2 regions of the Arthrobacter sp. GCM10027362 genome follow, and region 1 is predicted to be linked to the other one. Evidence: riboswitches for the same ligand, from Rfam matches in the RefSeq annotation. Region 1 holds a riboswitch; the other holds the start of a gene.
What was found. Region 1 has a riboswitch for S-adenosylmethionine ahead of ACFQ36_RS19355 (methylenetetrahydrofolate reductase). Riboswitches for the same ligand answer to the same signal wherever they lie in the genome.

Region 1 (6,098 bases):
CCCGGTCCAGGCCGGCCTCGTCCAGGGCGCCGGCCCAGTAGGCCTCCAGGGCCTTCTTCAGTTCGCGCTGCGGGCCGATGCGCGGGTAGCCCAGGATGGTGGCGGCGGGGAAGGTGTGCGTGGTGCTCATGGTGTTCTCCTGATGGAAGTGGGGGTTGCGGTTCCGGCCCGGGTCAGGCCGGGACGGAAGAGGACAGGGTGCGCGCGGCCGGCAGGCCGACCGCCTCGATGACCTCGATCGAGGCGCGCGGGTCGTTGAAGGTATACAGGTGCAGTCCGGGGGCCCCGGCGTCGAAGGCGGCCCGGGCCAGCCCGGCCGCAGCCTTGACCCCGATCCGCTGCCGTTCGGCGTCGTCCGAGGCCGTCTCCAGCCGGTGCAGCAGCGCCGCGTCCGGGCGGACGCCGGTCATCACGGCCAGCCGTTCCAGCCGGCGGACGCTGGACATCGGGATCACCCCCGGGATGATCGGCATGGTCACCCCGGCGGCGCGGGCCGCCGCGACCAGGCGCACGTAGTGCTCCGGGTCGAAGTACACCTGGGTGATGGCAAAATCGGCGCCGGAACGCTCCTTGGACACCAGCACCTCGACGTCGTGCTGGAACGAGGGTGACTCCGGATGCCGGTTCGGGTACGCGGCCACGCCCACCGCCAGCCGGCCGCCGGCCAGCGTGGCGCCGTGGCCGGCCTCGACCTGGCGGATCAGTTCCACCAGGTAGCGGGCAAAGGGCAGCTCGCCGCGGAACGCTTCCGGATCCCGGGGCAGGTCCCCGCGCATGGCCAGCACGCCCCGGACCCCCAGCCCCACAATCTGGCGCACCAGCAGGTCCAGGCTTGCCCGGGTCTCCCCCACGCAGGTCAGGTGGGCCAGCGGGCGCAGCCGGGTATTGCGCACCAGGTGCTCGATCAGCCGGATCGAGGCCCGGCGCCGGGCCGGCGTCCCGCTGTAGGTCACGGACACATAGTCCGGGTTGGTGGCCTCGAGTTCGGCAATGGCGCGCAGCACCGGCGCCTCGGCCTCCGGGCCGGCCGGCGGATACAGCTCATAGGACAACGACGGTGGTGCCGCCGCCCGTGGTGTCAAGGTCATTTCCACTCCTCGGTTCGTCCGAGGGAGTGCACCAGCGGGTGGCCCGGGAACCAACGGGATTCCCGGGCCGCGGCACAAGGCTCGGGGTGGGTCCGCTGGTGCGTCTCCATCGGTTCTGGCAGTAGCACCGTTCCGGCCTGTCCCTCCGGCGGAGGGGCAGGCGGATGGTTGCTGCGGCGTCAACAAGCCAGATCTCTCGGCCGCTCTTGATGGTTGGTGGGACCACCCTAAGGCCACGGCGGCAGCGGGCGGCAAATACCGGCGGAACCTGGCCGCAACATGACGATTTCTGCCGACTGCGTCGTCATGAAGCGGGCCGGACAGGTCATATGACGCCCCGCTTCCCCAAAACACATATTCGGGCCGTTCCCGGACGCATTCATTCACATTTCCGCGCCCTGGCGCACGGTGTCCCAGACTGTATAGCCAGGTCATGAGCGTCAGCAGAGGACCAAAGGACCGGATGCCCCGGCTTGCTGACCGGCAACCCTCCTCCGCGGCGGGGTGCCCCGGGTGAAGACCAGGCCGCCGGCGGACCCGCCGGCGGCAAGCGCGGGCGCCACCGCCGTTCCGAGGAATGCCTCCGGACAATGCCGTGGGCCCTGATTCGTAAGGAGCCGTACCGATGAGCAATTCGTGGTCGTTTGAAACCCGCCAGATCCACGCAGGACAGCCCGCCGACGCCGCCACCGGGGCCCGGGCACTGCCCATCTACCAGACCAGCTCGTTCGTCTTCCCCAGCGCCGAAAGCGCGGCGAACCGCTTTGCCCTCGCCGAACTGGCCCCCATCTATACGCGCATCGGCAACCCCACCCAGGAAGCGGTGGAAACCCGCATCGCCAGCCTGGAGGGGGGCCTCGCTGCCCTGCTGCTGTCCTCGGGACAGGCCGCGGAAACCTTCGCGGTCCTGAACATCGCCGAGGCCGGCGACCATATTGTGGCCAGCCCGAGCCTGTACGGCGGCACGTTCAACCTTTTCGCCCACACGCTCGGAAAATTCGGCATCGAGGTCACGTTCGTCGCGGATCCGGACAACCTGGACGACTGGCGCCGCGCGGTCCGGCCCAACACCAAGCTGTTCTTCGGCGAAGTGGTGGCCAACCCCCGGCAGGATGTGCTGGACCTGGAGGGCGTCAGCGCCGTGGCCCACGAAGCGGGAGTGCCGCTGATCGTGGACAACACCCTGGCCACCCCATACCTGATCCGCCCGCTGGAATGGGGCGCCGACGTCGTCGTGCATTCGGCCACCAAGTACCTGGGCGGCCACGGCAACGCCATCGCCGGCGTGATTGTCGACGGCGGCACCTTCGACTATACGAAGGACCCCGCCAGGTTCCCCGGGTTCAACACCCCCGACCCCACCTACAACGGGCTCGTTTACGGCCGCGACCTGGGCGAGGGCGGGGCGCTGGGCGCCAACCTGTCCTACATCCTCAAGGCCCGGGTCCAGCTGCTGCGCGACCTCGGTGCGGCGGCGGCACCGTTCAACGCCTTCCTGGTCGCCCAGGGCCTGGAGACCCTCAGCCTGCGGATGGAGCGGCATGTCGCCAACGCCCGGGCCGTCGCCGAGTGGCTCGAGTGCCACGACGACGTCGAATCGGTGGCCTACGCCGGCCTGCCCTCCAGCCCCTGGTTCGGGCGCGGGCAGAAGTACGGCCCCCGCGGCACCGGTGCCGTGGTCGCCTTCCGCCTCAGGGGCGGGGCCGAGGCAGGCAAGCGGTTCGTGGACGGGCTGGAGCTCCACTCCCATGTGGCGAACATCGGGGACGTCCGTTCCCTGGTCATCCACCCCGCTTCCACGACGCACAGCCAGCTTTCACCGCAGCAGCAGGAAGCAGCCGGCGTCACCCCGGGCCTGGTGCGGCTGTCGGTGGGCCTCGAGCACATCGACGACATCCTCGCCGACCTCGACGCCGGATTCCGCGCCGCCAAGGCAGCATCATGACGGCCGTGGCCGGCACCTCGGTCGAGGCCCTGCTGGGCGACCTGGCCGCCATCGTCGGGGAAGCGAACGTGCTGACCGACCCCGGCCTGACGGAAGGCTACCGCCGGGACATGCAGCCCCTGGCCGGGGCCGGGACACCCCTGGCGGTGGTCCGGCCCTCTTCCACCGCCGAAGTCGCAGCCGTCGTGAAGGCCTGCGCCGGGGCGGGGGTTCCCATCGTTCCCCGCGGCGCGGGCTCGGGCCTGACCGGGGCTGCCAACGCCGTTGACGGCGCCGTCACCATCTCCTTCACCCGCATGAACGCCAAGCCGGTAATCGACCGGGATGCACGCCTGGCCATCGTCCAGCCCGGCGTCGTCACCCTGGACCTGAAGAAGGCGGCTGAGGAACAGGGCCTGTTTTATGCGCCCGACCCCACCTCCAACGACTGGTGCACCATCGGCGGCAACCTGGCCAACGGGTCGGGCGGTCCCTGCGGCTCCAAATACGGAGTGACCGCAGACAGCGTCCTGGGCCTGGAAGTGGTGCTGGCCGGCGGCGAGATCCTGAGGACCGGCCGCACGACCCTCAAGGATGTGTCCGGCTACGACCTTAACCGGCTCTTCGTCGGCTCCGAGGGGACGCTGGGCCTGATCACCGAGGCGACCCTGTCCCTGCAGAAGAAGCCCCCGGCGCCACGCACCGCCGTCGCCGCCTTCCCCACCCCCGAGGCGGCCGGCCGGAGCGTGACCGGGTTCCTGGCCACCGGCCACCGGCTGAGTCTGCTCGAAATCATGGACGGCCCCTGCATCGGGGCGGTTGAAAGGTATCTGGGCAGCCCCATCCTCGGCGATGACGCTCCTGCTCCGGGCGCCGTGCTCTATGCCCAGAGCGACGCCGGGCACTCCCGGGAACTGGAAGCCTTCGAGGAACTCTGCCTGGGGAACGGGGCGGTTTTTACCTATGCCACCGATGATCCCTCCGAGGGGGAACTGTTCATGCAGTACTGGCACAGCCTTGAGCCGGCGCTGGAAGCCATGGGCACCTGGATCCTGCATGAAGTGACCGTTCTCCCCCGGCACATCTCCAGGCTGATCGGCAAGGCGGCCGAGATCGCCGAGGATACCGGTCTGTTCATCGGCGTCCACGGACATGCTGCCGACGGCACCCTCCACCCCATGATCGTGTTCAACCCGGGAAACGAGGACGAGCGCGGCCGTGCCCGGGCTGCCTACGACCTGGTTCTGCAGGCGGCAATTGGGCTGGGCGGCCCGGTTTCCGGAGAGCACGGAATCGGGCGGATGAAGGCCCGGCACCTGGGTGAGGAGATCGGGGAAACCGGGCTGGCTGTCCACCGGGCCATCAAAAAGGCACTCGACCCGCAAGGGATTCTGAATCCCGGATCCATGTTCCAGCCCGCCGGCTAGGCCCGGCTAGGCCCGGCCCGGCCGGGCCTGGCCGGCGCCGACGTCGACCGGCAGGTGCAGCGGGCCGCGCAGGATCGGGCTGGGCCGGTACGGCGGCGGGTCCTCGGCCAGCCGCGGGTCGGGCACCCGGCGGGCGAACCCGGTCAGGGCCACCTGCGTCTCCAGCCGGGCCAGCGGGGCACCGAAGCACAAATGGATGCCGCTGCCGAAGCCCAGGTGCCGGTTGTGCCGCCGGTCCGGGATGAACCGGTCCGGCTCGGCCACGTGGCCCGGATCGCGGTTGGCGGCGGCGAGCACCAGCGTGACCGGGGAGCCGGCGGGGATCCTGGTTCCGGCGATATCGATATCGTCCAGGGCCGTCCGGATGGGCACAAAGTGCACGGGCGGTTCGTAGCGCAGCAGTTCCTCGGTCATCGGGATGACCAGGTCCGGGTCCCGGCGCAGCCGCTCGAGGGCGTCGGGATGGCGCAGCAGGGTCAGCACGCCGTTTGCGATGAGGTTGACGGTGGTTTCGTGCCCGGCAATGAGCAGCAGCAGGCCGGTGCTCGCCAACTGCCCGGTGGACAGCCTCCCCTCGGGTCCGTCGTCGGCGGCCATTGCCGAGAGCAGGTCATCGCCCGGCGCCTGCCGGTGCCGCTCCACCAGGTCCGAGATGAAGTTGAACAGCTCCCTGCCTGCCTCTTCCCGCTTCTGCTGCTGCACCTGCGGATCCACGCCGGGATTGATGGCCTCCAGCGCCATGTCCACCCATTTGCGGAACCGCGGCCGGTCCTCGGGCGGAACGCCGAGCAGCTCGCAGATCACCGAGACCGGGAACGGGTACGCCAACTCGTCCACGACGTCGATCCGGGCCTTGCCCGCCATGTCGTCGATCAGCCCGCCGACGATCTCGGCCATCCGGGGTTCCAGGCCCGCGACCCGCCACGGCGCGTGCGGCGGCCCGAAGTGCCGCATCGCCAGGCGCCGCTGCCGGTCGTGCTCGGGCGGGTCCATCATCAGGAAACTCGGTGGCATGCCCTCGGACCGCTGCTGCTCCACGGCAGCGGAAAACTGCGGATTGTGGCTCGGATCCGAGCTCAGCCGCGGATCGTGCAGCAGCGCGAGAATCTCCGGATAGGTGCTGACCAGGTAGGATCCGTCCGCCTGGCGGCTCACCGGGGTGCGGCGGAGCTCGGCGTAGAGCGGGTAGGGATCGGCCCGGTGGGAATAGTCCAGGATCTGCTCCCAGACGGTGGGCTCGGCCATGGCGGCGGCTCCTTGATCGGTGGGACGGCGGCGGCACGGAACCCCGCCGGGACCGGCTTCGGCTGCGCCGGTCCGTCGATCTGGCGGAAGGACGGCGGAAACGCCGCCCCCTGCTCGATCAGCGGCTCGTAGAAGTCCAGCCACTTGTTCTGGTTGAAGGCCACGGCCGCCACAATCCGGCCCCGGCAGCCGTAGACCGCCAGGAAGCGGCGCTGCTCCACCGAGCCCTGGGCCACCACCACCTCGTCGGCCAGCGACGGCACGCCGACGCTCTTGATTTGGTGCCCGAACTGCACCGACCAGAACTTCGGCACCGCCAGGTGCGGCTGCAGCCCGGCCGGCCCGCCGGCCATGTTGTGCGCCGCGACCCCGGCCTGGGACACGGCGTCGCCCCAGTGCTCCAGCACCAGGAAC
Region 2 (8,264 bases), on a different contig from region 1:
TCCCGGGTCGCCGGCCGGGCCCGCCTCTACACCGACGCGGACGGGAACTACCGGTTCTGGGCCCTGACCCCCACCCCGTACCCGATCCCGCACGACGGGCCGGTCGGCAGAATGCTCGAGGCGGTGCGCCGCTCCCCGGTGCGGGCCTCGCACCTGCACTTCATGGTCACCGCCGAGAACCTGCGCACCCTGGTCACCCACATCTTCGTCGAGGGCGACCCGCAGCTCGCGATCGGCGATTCCGTGTTCGGGGTCAAGGACTCCCTGATCAAGCGCTTCGAGCAGCAGGCCCCCGGCACCCCGACCCCCGACGGGCGCGACCTGGGGGACCGCTCCTGGGCCCGCACCCGCTTCGACATCGTCCTGGCCCCCGAAAACACCTGATACGGGACAAGGGCCCGGCCCTCCCGGTCCGCCCTTCATTGACGGCGCCGGTCATCCCGGCGGGTCTGCCGACCTGCCGGGATGACCGGCGCCGTTTTCCATCCAGGTCAGGACATTGACCGGCGTGCCGGCCCGGAAAGCCTGGATGTCCTCAAGCATTTGTGTATAGCCCAGCCGGTGGGCACGTTTGGTCACAAAGCCAATATGCGGGCTGAGGATTACGTTCGGCGCGTCCCGCAGGGGTGAATCGGCAGGCAGCGGCTCGACGTCGTACACATCCAGCGCGGCCGCGGCGATACGCCGTTCCCGCAGGGCCTGTACCAATTCGTTTTCCTGCACGATCGGTCCGCGGGAGGTGTTCACCAGCCGCCCCTCGCTGCCCAGCAGATCCAACTCCTTCCGGCCCACCAAGGCCCTGGTGCTCTCCGAGTGGCGCAGGTGGATGCTGACAATGTCGCTGCGCCGGAACAGGTCCTCCTTCCCCACCGGTACGGCGCCGCCGGCGGCGGCGCGCTCCGGGGTCAGGTTCGGGCTCCAGGCCAGGATGTCCATGCCGAAGGCCTTGGCGTAGCCTGCCATCTTCGTGCCGAACCGGCCGAGTCCGAGCAGCCCCAGCGTGGCTCCTTCCAGGTCGACGCCGATGCGACGCTGCCACAGCCCGGCGCGCACGTCCCGGTCGTTGGCCGGAATGTCCCGGGCCACGGCCATCACCAGTGCCCAGGCCAGTTCGGCGGCGGCGTTTGTGCCGCGGCGTGTTCCGCACACGGTTACCCCGTGCCGTGCTGCGGCGGCCAGGTCGATGGCGGCGTTGGCCATCCCCGTCGTCGTGATCAGCCGCAACTTCGGCAGCCGGGCCAGCAGTTCTGCGGTCACCGGGGTCCGCTCGCGCATCAGCACCAGCACGTCGAAGTCCTGCAGCCGCCGCGCCAGTTCGCCCACATCACGCACATGGTCGGTGAACCGCACCACGTGGACGCCGGCACCCAGCTCAGCCCACGGGGCGCTCACCAAGGCGACGTCCTGATAGTCGTCCAGGATCGCAACCCGCATGCCGCTCCGCCTTTCCCACGCGCCCTCCCTGCCTTACCTGCATCCCTTTGTCCGCCGGGTCCGGCCGGTTTTCCACCCCACGCTCCGCGGCGTCCAGGTCCCGTCCGGCCAAGGAAAACCAAAAAGAGAAAAGCACCCGGCAGGCATAAAGCCTGACCGGGTGCGGCGCCGTCGTCCCGGTGCCCGGCAGCCAGCGCGTCGCGCTTCCCGCCGCTAGCGCTTCCTGCTTTCCGTTGCTCGCAGCGGGGCCCTCAGCGCTAGCTGGTCGAGCCGACCAACTCTTCCGAGAGAGCGGACTTGTCCGCAATCCGCGAGGTGGCAGCATACTCGCGGGCATCGTTGATCGCAGCCACCACCCGCGCCTTCTCGTCGTACCCTTCGGATACGGCGATAACGTTGTTCTTCTCGCCCAGCAGGCGGAAGCGGTACTTCCGGTTGCGGTCCCGGAAAATTTCGAACATAAGTTGTCCCCCTGGATTTACTCGTTCATGGCTCCTCTTCGAGCCCCTGCACGCGCCGGTCTTCCGCAGTCCCCCCTGCTGCCAACCGCCGCTATTGACGACCCTAGGCCCATACTGGCCAGTAGGGAAATACTACTGATGCCACAGACCGCAAAAAACCACAAATTATCCGCAAAAGTCACAGTTTGTCGCAGTTCGCCACTTTTCGAAGGGCCCGACAGTAATGCACGGAGCGGCAATAGAAAGCATGCTTGCAATTGCTGCGGCGGTGCGAAAAACTGGTGCTTCCGGACTTAAGCCACCAATGGAAGCAGGAGTGCCATGAGCACTGAACGCCATGAAGACCAGCGGCCGGAGCAGCCGAATCCCACCCGCGACGAAGAAATCCTGACCCCCGACGAACCGACGAGCGCCTCGCAGGGCCTGGGCAGGATCTGGGGGGATGCGGAACGCTCGGGTTCGGCCGCGGACGAGCCGGTCAAGGAGCCCAACGAGCGCGACGCCGCCGCCATCCAGGACCTGGAAGAGAACTACACCGTCTATGAGGACGCGGAAGGCGAACGCTACATCGAAGAGGACCGCGATTAGGCGCTGACGGGCGTCCGAAGACAGAGGGGCAGGATGATGCTGTCGGATAAAGCGCTTCCCATCGTCAAAGCCACCCTTCCCGTGGTCGGGGAAAACATCCAGGAAATAGCCCGGCGGTTCTACAAGCACATGTTTTCGGAGCATCCGGAACTGCTGGACGGGCTCTTCAACCGCGGCAACCAAGCCGACGGGCGCCAGCAGCAGGCGCTGGCCGCCTCGGTGGCTGCCTTCGCCACCCAGCTGGTGGAGCATCCGGACCGGTTGCCGGATCATTTGATCTCCCGGATCGCCCACAAGCACGTCTCGCTCGGCCTGCATCCGGACCAGTACATGATTGTCCATGACAACCTGATGTGGGCCATCGGGGATGTGCTCGGCGACGCGGTCACCCAGGACATCGCCGATGCTTGGGACGAGGTCTACTGGCTCTTAGCGAATGTGCTGATCAATAAGGAGCGCGGCCTGTACCGCGCGGTCCGGCTCTCCCCGGAGACCATCTGGCGGACCTGGCGGGTGAAGGAAAAGATTCCCGAAACCGAGGACGTCACCACCTTCATCGTGGAGCGCACCGACGAGCGCGAGGTGAAGCCCTCGCTGCCGGGCCAGTATGTGACGCTCAAGATGAAGATGCGCGACGGCGTACACCAGCCGCGCCAGTACAGCCTGACCAGGGCCGACGACGGGCTGCACCGGCAGTTTGCCGTCAAGCGCGTATACGGGCAGGGGAACCCGCCGGGTGAAATGTCCAATCTATTGCATCAGGACGTCAAGGTCGGCGACGAGGTGGTGCTCAGCGCACCCTTCGGCGACGTCGTGCTGGAATATTCGGACCGGCCCGTGGTGCTGGCCAGTGCAGGTATCGGCATCACGCCGATGGCGGGCATGCTCTCCCATTTGGCCAAAGCCGGTGCCCAGCGCACGGTCCGGATGCTGCACGCGGACACCTCGCCGGAGACTTTTGCCCTCCAGAACCAGATCAGCGAAGACCTGCGAAAACTGCCTGATGCCACCCTGACCAGCTGGTTCGAGCAACCTTCCGATCAGCCGGCCGACGGCGAACTGTCCGGGTTCATGGACGTGAACACGGTGGAACTTCCGGAAGACGCCGAGTACTACCTGTGCGGCCCGCTGCCGTTCATGCAGTCTGTGCGCAGCACCCTCATTGCGCGGGGAGTGCCCGCCAAAGACATCCAGTACGAGGTGTTCGGCCCGGACCTCTGGCTGGCGGACTTCGAATGAAGGTGGGAGGTTCCTACCGCGTGCCGGCCGGCAGCCATCTCCTGGCGCCGGCCGCCAGCAGCAGCACCAGCAGGATGATCAACACGCCGTCGGCCGCGATGTAGAACAGATGGGTGGCCGACCCTCCCTGGGACAGGCCCGCGAGCACGCGGTCCGTCTCCTGGTTCAGGAGGGGCCGGATCACTGCCACCTTCACCAGCAGCACGCCCACCGCACCCCAGAGCAGGCCCCGGAACCTGCGGTCCACACCCGCGCGCACGCAGGAGAGCAGCAGCAGCGCGGCGATCACCAGCTCCACGATGTTCATGGCGGTGAAGACCAGCCGCCCGATGCCCAGCCCCAGCGGAATCGTGATGCCCGGTGCCTGGAATTTAAGCGGGGCCTCGATGAGTGAAATGCCGATGATGATGCCCAGCCAGCCGGCCGGGAGAATGAGCCGTGCGGCGGTCCGGGCCCGTTGCATGTGTGCCTCCTTGTCCTCCCTCCAACCTACCCGGCGAAGCTAGAGCCCGCGCTTGACCTGGGCCGGGTTGCCCAGTGCCACCACGTTGGCCGGCAGGTCCCTGGTGACGACGGCGCCGGCGCCCACCACGGTGTTCTCGCCGATCGTCACGCCCGGCAGGACGATGACCCCGCCGCCGAGCCAGACGTTGTTCCCGATGGTGATCGGCTTGCCGGCTTCGAGTTTGTCCCGGCGCTGCTGCGCATCCAGCGGATGGGTGGGCGTGAGCAGCTGGACGTTGGGGCCGATCTGCACGTCGTCGCCGATGGTGATCGCCGCGACGTCCAGGGCGGTGAAGTTGAAGTTGATGAACGTGCGGGCTCCGATGGAAATGTGTTTGCCGTAATCCACGTACAGGGGCGCCCGGATCTCCGTCCCCTCCCCCACCGATCCCAGCAACCGGCGCAGAATACGCTTGGCGGTGTCGGGATGGGCAGGCCAGATCCTCGAGTATTCGGCGGCAATCCGGACGGCGTCCCGGTTGGCGCGGGCCAGCACCGGATCATCGGCAATGTACAGGTCCCCGGCCAGCATCCGCTCCTGCTGGGTCCTTGGATCGTCCTTGAAGTAGTCGGTCATCCCGCTTCCTTTCCCTGTGCCGGCCGGCTCCCCGGTGAAGACCATCCTGCCGCTGCGGACCCGCCGGCGGTAGACCCGGCGCCGCCGGGATGCCGCAGCCCGCTCACCGCCTGCCCGCACGCTGTGCGCGCGGGGACCCCGGGCAGCTCCCCTGACCGCTCACTTCGCTCGCGGCGGGACCCTTGGCTGCTAGCTTGGGGGCATGGAATTCAGGTATCTGGGCAACAGCGGGCTGAAGATCTCGGAAATCACCTACGGCAACTGGCTCACGCACGGTTCCCAAGTGGAAAACGACGTCGCCACCGCCTGCGTGCATGAGGCGCTCGACGCCGGCATCACCACCTTTGACACCGCCGATGTCTACGCCAACGGGGCGGCCGAGACGGTGCTGGGCAATGCGCTGAAGGACGAGCGGCGGGAATCCCTGGAGATCTTCACCAAGGTCTACTTCCCCACCGGGCCCAAGGGCCACAACGACACCGGGCTCTCCCGCAAACACATCATGGAATCGATCAACGGCTCGCTGCGCCGGCTGCAGACCGACTACGTGGACCTCTACCAGGCCCACCGCTACGACGTCGAAACGCCGCTGGAGGAAACCATGCAGGCCTTCGCGGACGTGGTCAGGGCCGGCAAGGCCCTGTACATCGGGGTCAGCGAGTGGACCGCAGACCAGCTGCGCGACGGCCATGCCCTGGCCGCGGACCTGGGCTTCCAGCTGGTGTCCAACCAGCCGCAGTACTCCATGCTCTGGCGGGTGATCGAGGACGAAGTGGTGCCGGCCTCGGAAGACCTGGGCATCTCCCAGATCGTCTGGTCGCCGGTGGCCCAAGGTGTACTCACCGGCAAGTACAAGCCCGGTGCGGCGGTGCCGCCCGGGAGCCGCGCGGCAGACGAGAAGGGTGGCGCAGACATGATCAGGCGCTGGCTCGGTGACGATGTGCTCACCGCGGTGCACCGCCTGCAGCCGGTCGCCCAGGAGGCCGGCCTGACCATGGCCCAGCTGGCCGTGGCCTGGGTGCTGCAGAACCTCAATGTCGCCTCCGCCATCATCGGCGCCTCCCGACCGGAGCAGGTCAGCTCGAACGTCAAGGCCACAGGCGTGCGGCTGGACGCGGAGACCATGGCCCGGATCGACGAGATCCTGGGCGGGCTGGCCGAGCGGGACCCGGCCAGGACCAGGCCGCCTGCAGCCCGCCTCGCCTGACCCCGCCGGCCCCCGGCAAAAAATTGGGCACTGTCTGCTGCCCGCCTGGAAGAATTGGGCAGCAGGCGGGTGGACTCGGCAAAGACCGGCCGGAGTCTGCGTGCAGGCCGGCCGGCAGTATCGGCCGGCCTGCACACGTCCGGCTAGTTCTTGGTTACCTCAATGCTGACCGGGGTCGGATTGGCGAAGAGGTCGAGGACCGGGCAGTGGGCATCCACGGTCCGGCGCAGCTCCTCGTAGCGTTCCCGGGTCTCGGGGCCGGTGATGTTAACCTTCAGGCGCACGGCCTCGAACCCGGGACGGATCTGGTCGTCGACGCCGAACAAGCCCCGTACGTCAAGATCACCCTCGGCAGCGATGCTGATTTCATCAATTTGGATGCCCAGCTGGTGCGCGTACAGCCGGTACACGACCACCTGGCAGGAGATCAGCGCGCCGAGCGCGTACTCCACCGGGCTCGCTGCGGCATCGTCGCCGGCCAACCCGGCCGGCTCATCCACGCTGAATTCGTGCCTGCCGGCGGTGACGCGGGTGGCCACCGCCCCTACGCCGTCGCCGGCCGTCTTGAAGCTCAGCCGGGCATTGGCGGTGTCCTCGGCAATCCTGCGGCTCCAGAACCTGCCGGCCTCGTCCAGTCGTGCGGCGCGGTCTTCGGCCAGGTCCCGTACTGCGGTTTCGGTCATGATGTTCCTTCGTGTCGTGGCGCATGCCAGGCACGGCGCCATACTTACGCGGCCCGGTCCCTCGCCGGGCTGCGCCGAATCGTCACCTGGGGCACCCCACTACAGCGATGAGGGTTGCCGCCCAACCAGCCAGGGCTTGTCGTTGGGACTCTTGATTCCGTTCCCATCTTGGAAGCTGCAGGCAACGGCGGCAAGCAACCGGTAACACGGCGCAATACAGCCGACGCCGGTGCCAGTTCTCAGGCAGCGTCCACTATTTGCCGGGAGGCGGCATCTATTGACCAACTTCCGCCGGGAGGCGACACCAAATGACCAATTTGTGAAGGGGGAGGCTAGCGGACTTTGTCTTTGAGGAACTGGACTGCCCGGCTCCAAGCCAGTCTGGCCTCGGCCGGACGGTAATTGCCGGCAGGGTTCTGGTCATTGTGGAAGGCGTGCGGGGCGTCGTAGAAGTAGTATGTGACTTCGGTGCCGGACTCGCGCCGGATCTGCTCCGCCTGAGCCCGGGCCTTCTCCGCCGGGTAGGACCTGTCCTGCTCCCCGTAGTGGCCTTGGATGGCCGCGCGCACGCCCTTGAAGGAATCCGGCACGCCCCGGCCCACCCCGTAGAACGGCACCGCGGCGCTGATGCGCTCGCCCTGTTGGGCGGCGAGCGCCAGGACGAAGCCGCCGCCCATGCAGAAGCCGATGGCCCCCACCGTCGAGCTGGTCACCGCATCGCTGGAGAGCAGATAGTCCACGGCCCCGGCCAGCAGCCTCGCACCTTCATCCTCCGGCAGCTTGGCCATTATTTCGGCGGCCTCGGCGCGGTCGTGGGCGATGCGGCCGCCGTACAGGTCCGGCGCCAGCGCCACGAATCCCTCGGCGGCCAGCCGGTCCGCGACGTCACGGATGTGGTCCACCAGCCCCCACCATTCCTGGATGACGATCACTCCCGGGCCCTTGCCGGACTCCGGCAGGGCCAGGTAGCCGTGGGCCTCGCCTCCGGCGGAGGGGAAGGTGACGTTCTGGTGCGGGGTCTGCCGGGCCAAGGTTCCTCCTCGAAGATTGGGGCGTTGCCACAGTATCGACTCCGCCGCCGGTGCGGCACTCGCGTCCCGTATCAGGAACCGGCCGGATTTCCCCTTGAAAAGAGATTCTGCTGCCGCTGTGGAATGCAGCGTGGTCCCGATTCGAGGGCAAACCGGCGGGCGGTCAGCCTGGAGCGGGCCGTCCGGCGGCCGGCAGCGGGATCAGTTCCACGTCGCGCAGCTGTCCCGCCTCCGCCACAGCAGTCAGGTAGCTGCAGAACGGCTGCCGCCGCCGGTCGGTGGGCGAACCGGGATTCAGCAGCCTCATCCCACGCGGCGTTACGGTGTCCCACGGAATGTGGCTGTGTCCGAAAACCAGCACGTCCGCATCCGGGAACCGCTCATCCGCGCGGGCTTCCCGCCCGCGGGCCTGCCCGGTCTCGTGCACCATGGCGAAGCGCACGCCTTCGAGTTCCACCCGCGCCACCTCCGGCAGCCGCGCCCGCAGTGCAGCGCCGTCGTTATTGCCGTACACCCCCACCAGCTGCACGGCGCGCAGCC

Region 2: another riboswitch for S-adenosylmethionine. It lies ahead of ACFQ36_RS02265 (OsmC family protein); the one in region 1 lies ahead of ACFQ36_RS19355 (methylenetetrahydrofolate reductase).

What each region holds. Positions count from the first base shown of each region.
Region 1 is NZ_JBHTML010000199.1:218-6,315, reverse strand. Features, by position in the region: partial or broken gene ACFQ36_RS19360 (5-methyltetrahydropteroyltriglutamate--homocysteine S-methyltransferase) at 1-130, opposite strand, end outside; gene ACFQ36_RS19355 (methylenetetrahydrofolate reductase) at 174-1,088, opposite strand; SAM riboswitch class I at 1,192-1,304, opposite strand; SAM riboswitch class IV at 1,518-1,647, shown strand; gene ACFQ36_RS19350 (bifunctional o-acetylhomoserine/o-acetylserine sulfhydrylase) at 1,714-3,033, shown strand; gene ACFQ36_RS19345 (FAD-binding oxidoreductase) at 3,030-4,439, shown strand; gene ACFQ36_RS19340 (cytochrome P450) at 4,446-5,684, opposite strand; partial or broken gene ACFQ36_RS19335 (oxidoreductase C-terminal domain-containing protein) at 5,591-6,098, opposite strand, start outside.
Region 2 is NZ_JBHTML010000006.1:30,151-38,414, reverse strand. Features, by position in the region: gene ACFQ36_RS02305 (dioxygenase) at 1-384, shown strand, start outside; gene ACFQ36_RS02300 (D-2-hydroxyacid dehydrogenase family protein) at 436-1,434, opposite strand; gene ACFQ36_RS02295 (YegP family protein) at 1,692-1,895, opposite strand; gene ACFQ36_RS02290 (hypothetical protein) at 2,217-2,483, shown strand; gene ACFQ36_RS02285 (globin domain-containing protein) at 2,517-3,722, shown strand; gene ACFQ36_RS02280 (hypothetical protein) at 3,736-4,185, opposite strand; gene ACFQ36_RS02275 (sugar O-acetyltransferase) at 4,225-4,803, opposite strand; gene ACFQ36_RS02270 (aldo/keto reductase family protein) at 5,006-6,010, shown strand; gene ACFQ36_RS02265 (OsmC family protein) at 6,154-6,693, opposite strand; SAM riboswitch class IV at 6,729-6,850, opposite strand; gene ACFQ36_RS02260 (dienelactone hydrolase family protein) at 7,026-7,724, opposite strand; gene ACFQ36_RS02255 (metallophosphoesterase family protein) at 7,888-8,264, opposite strand, start outside.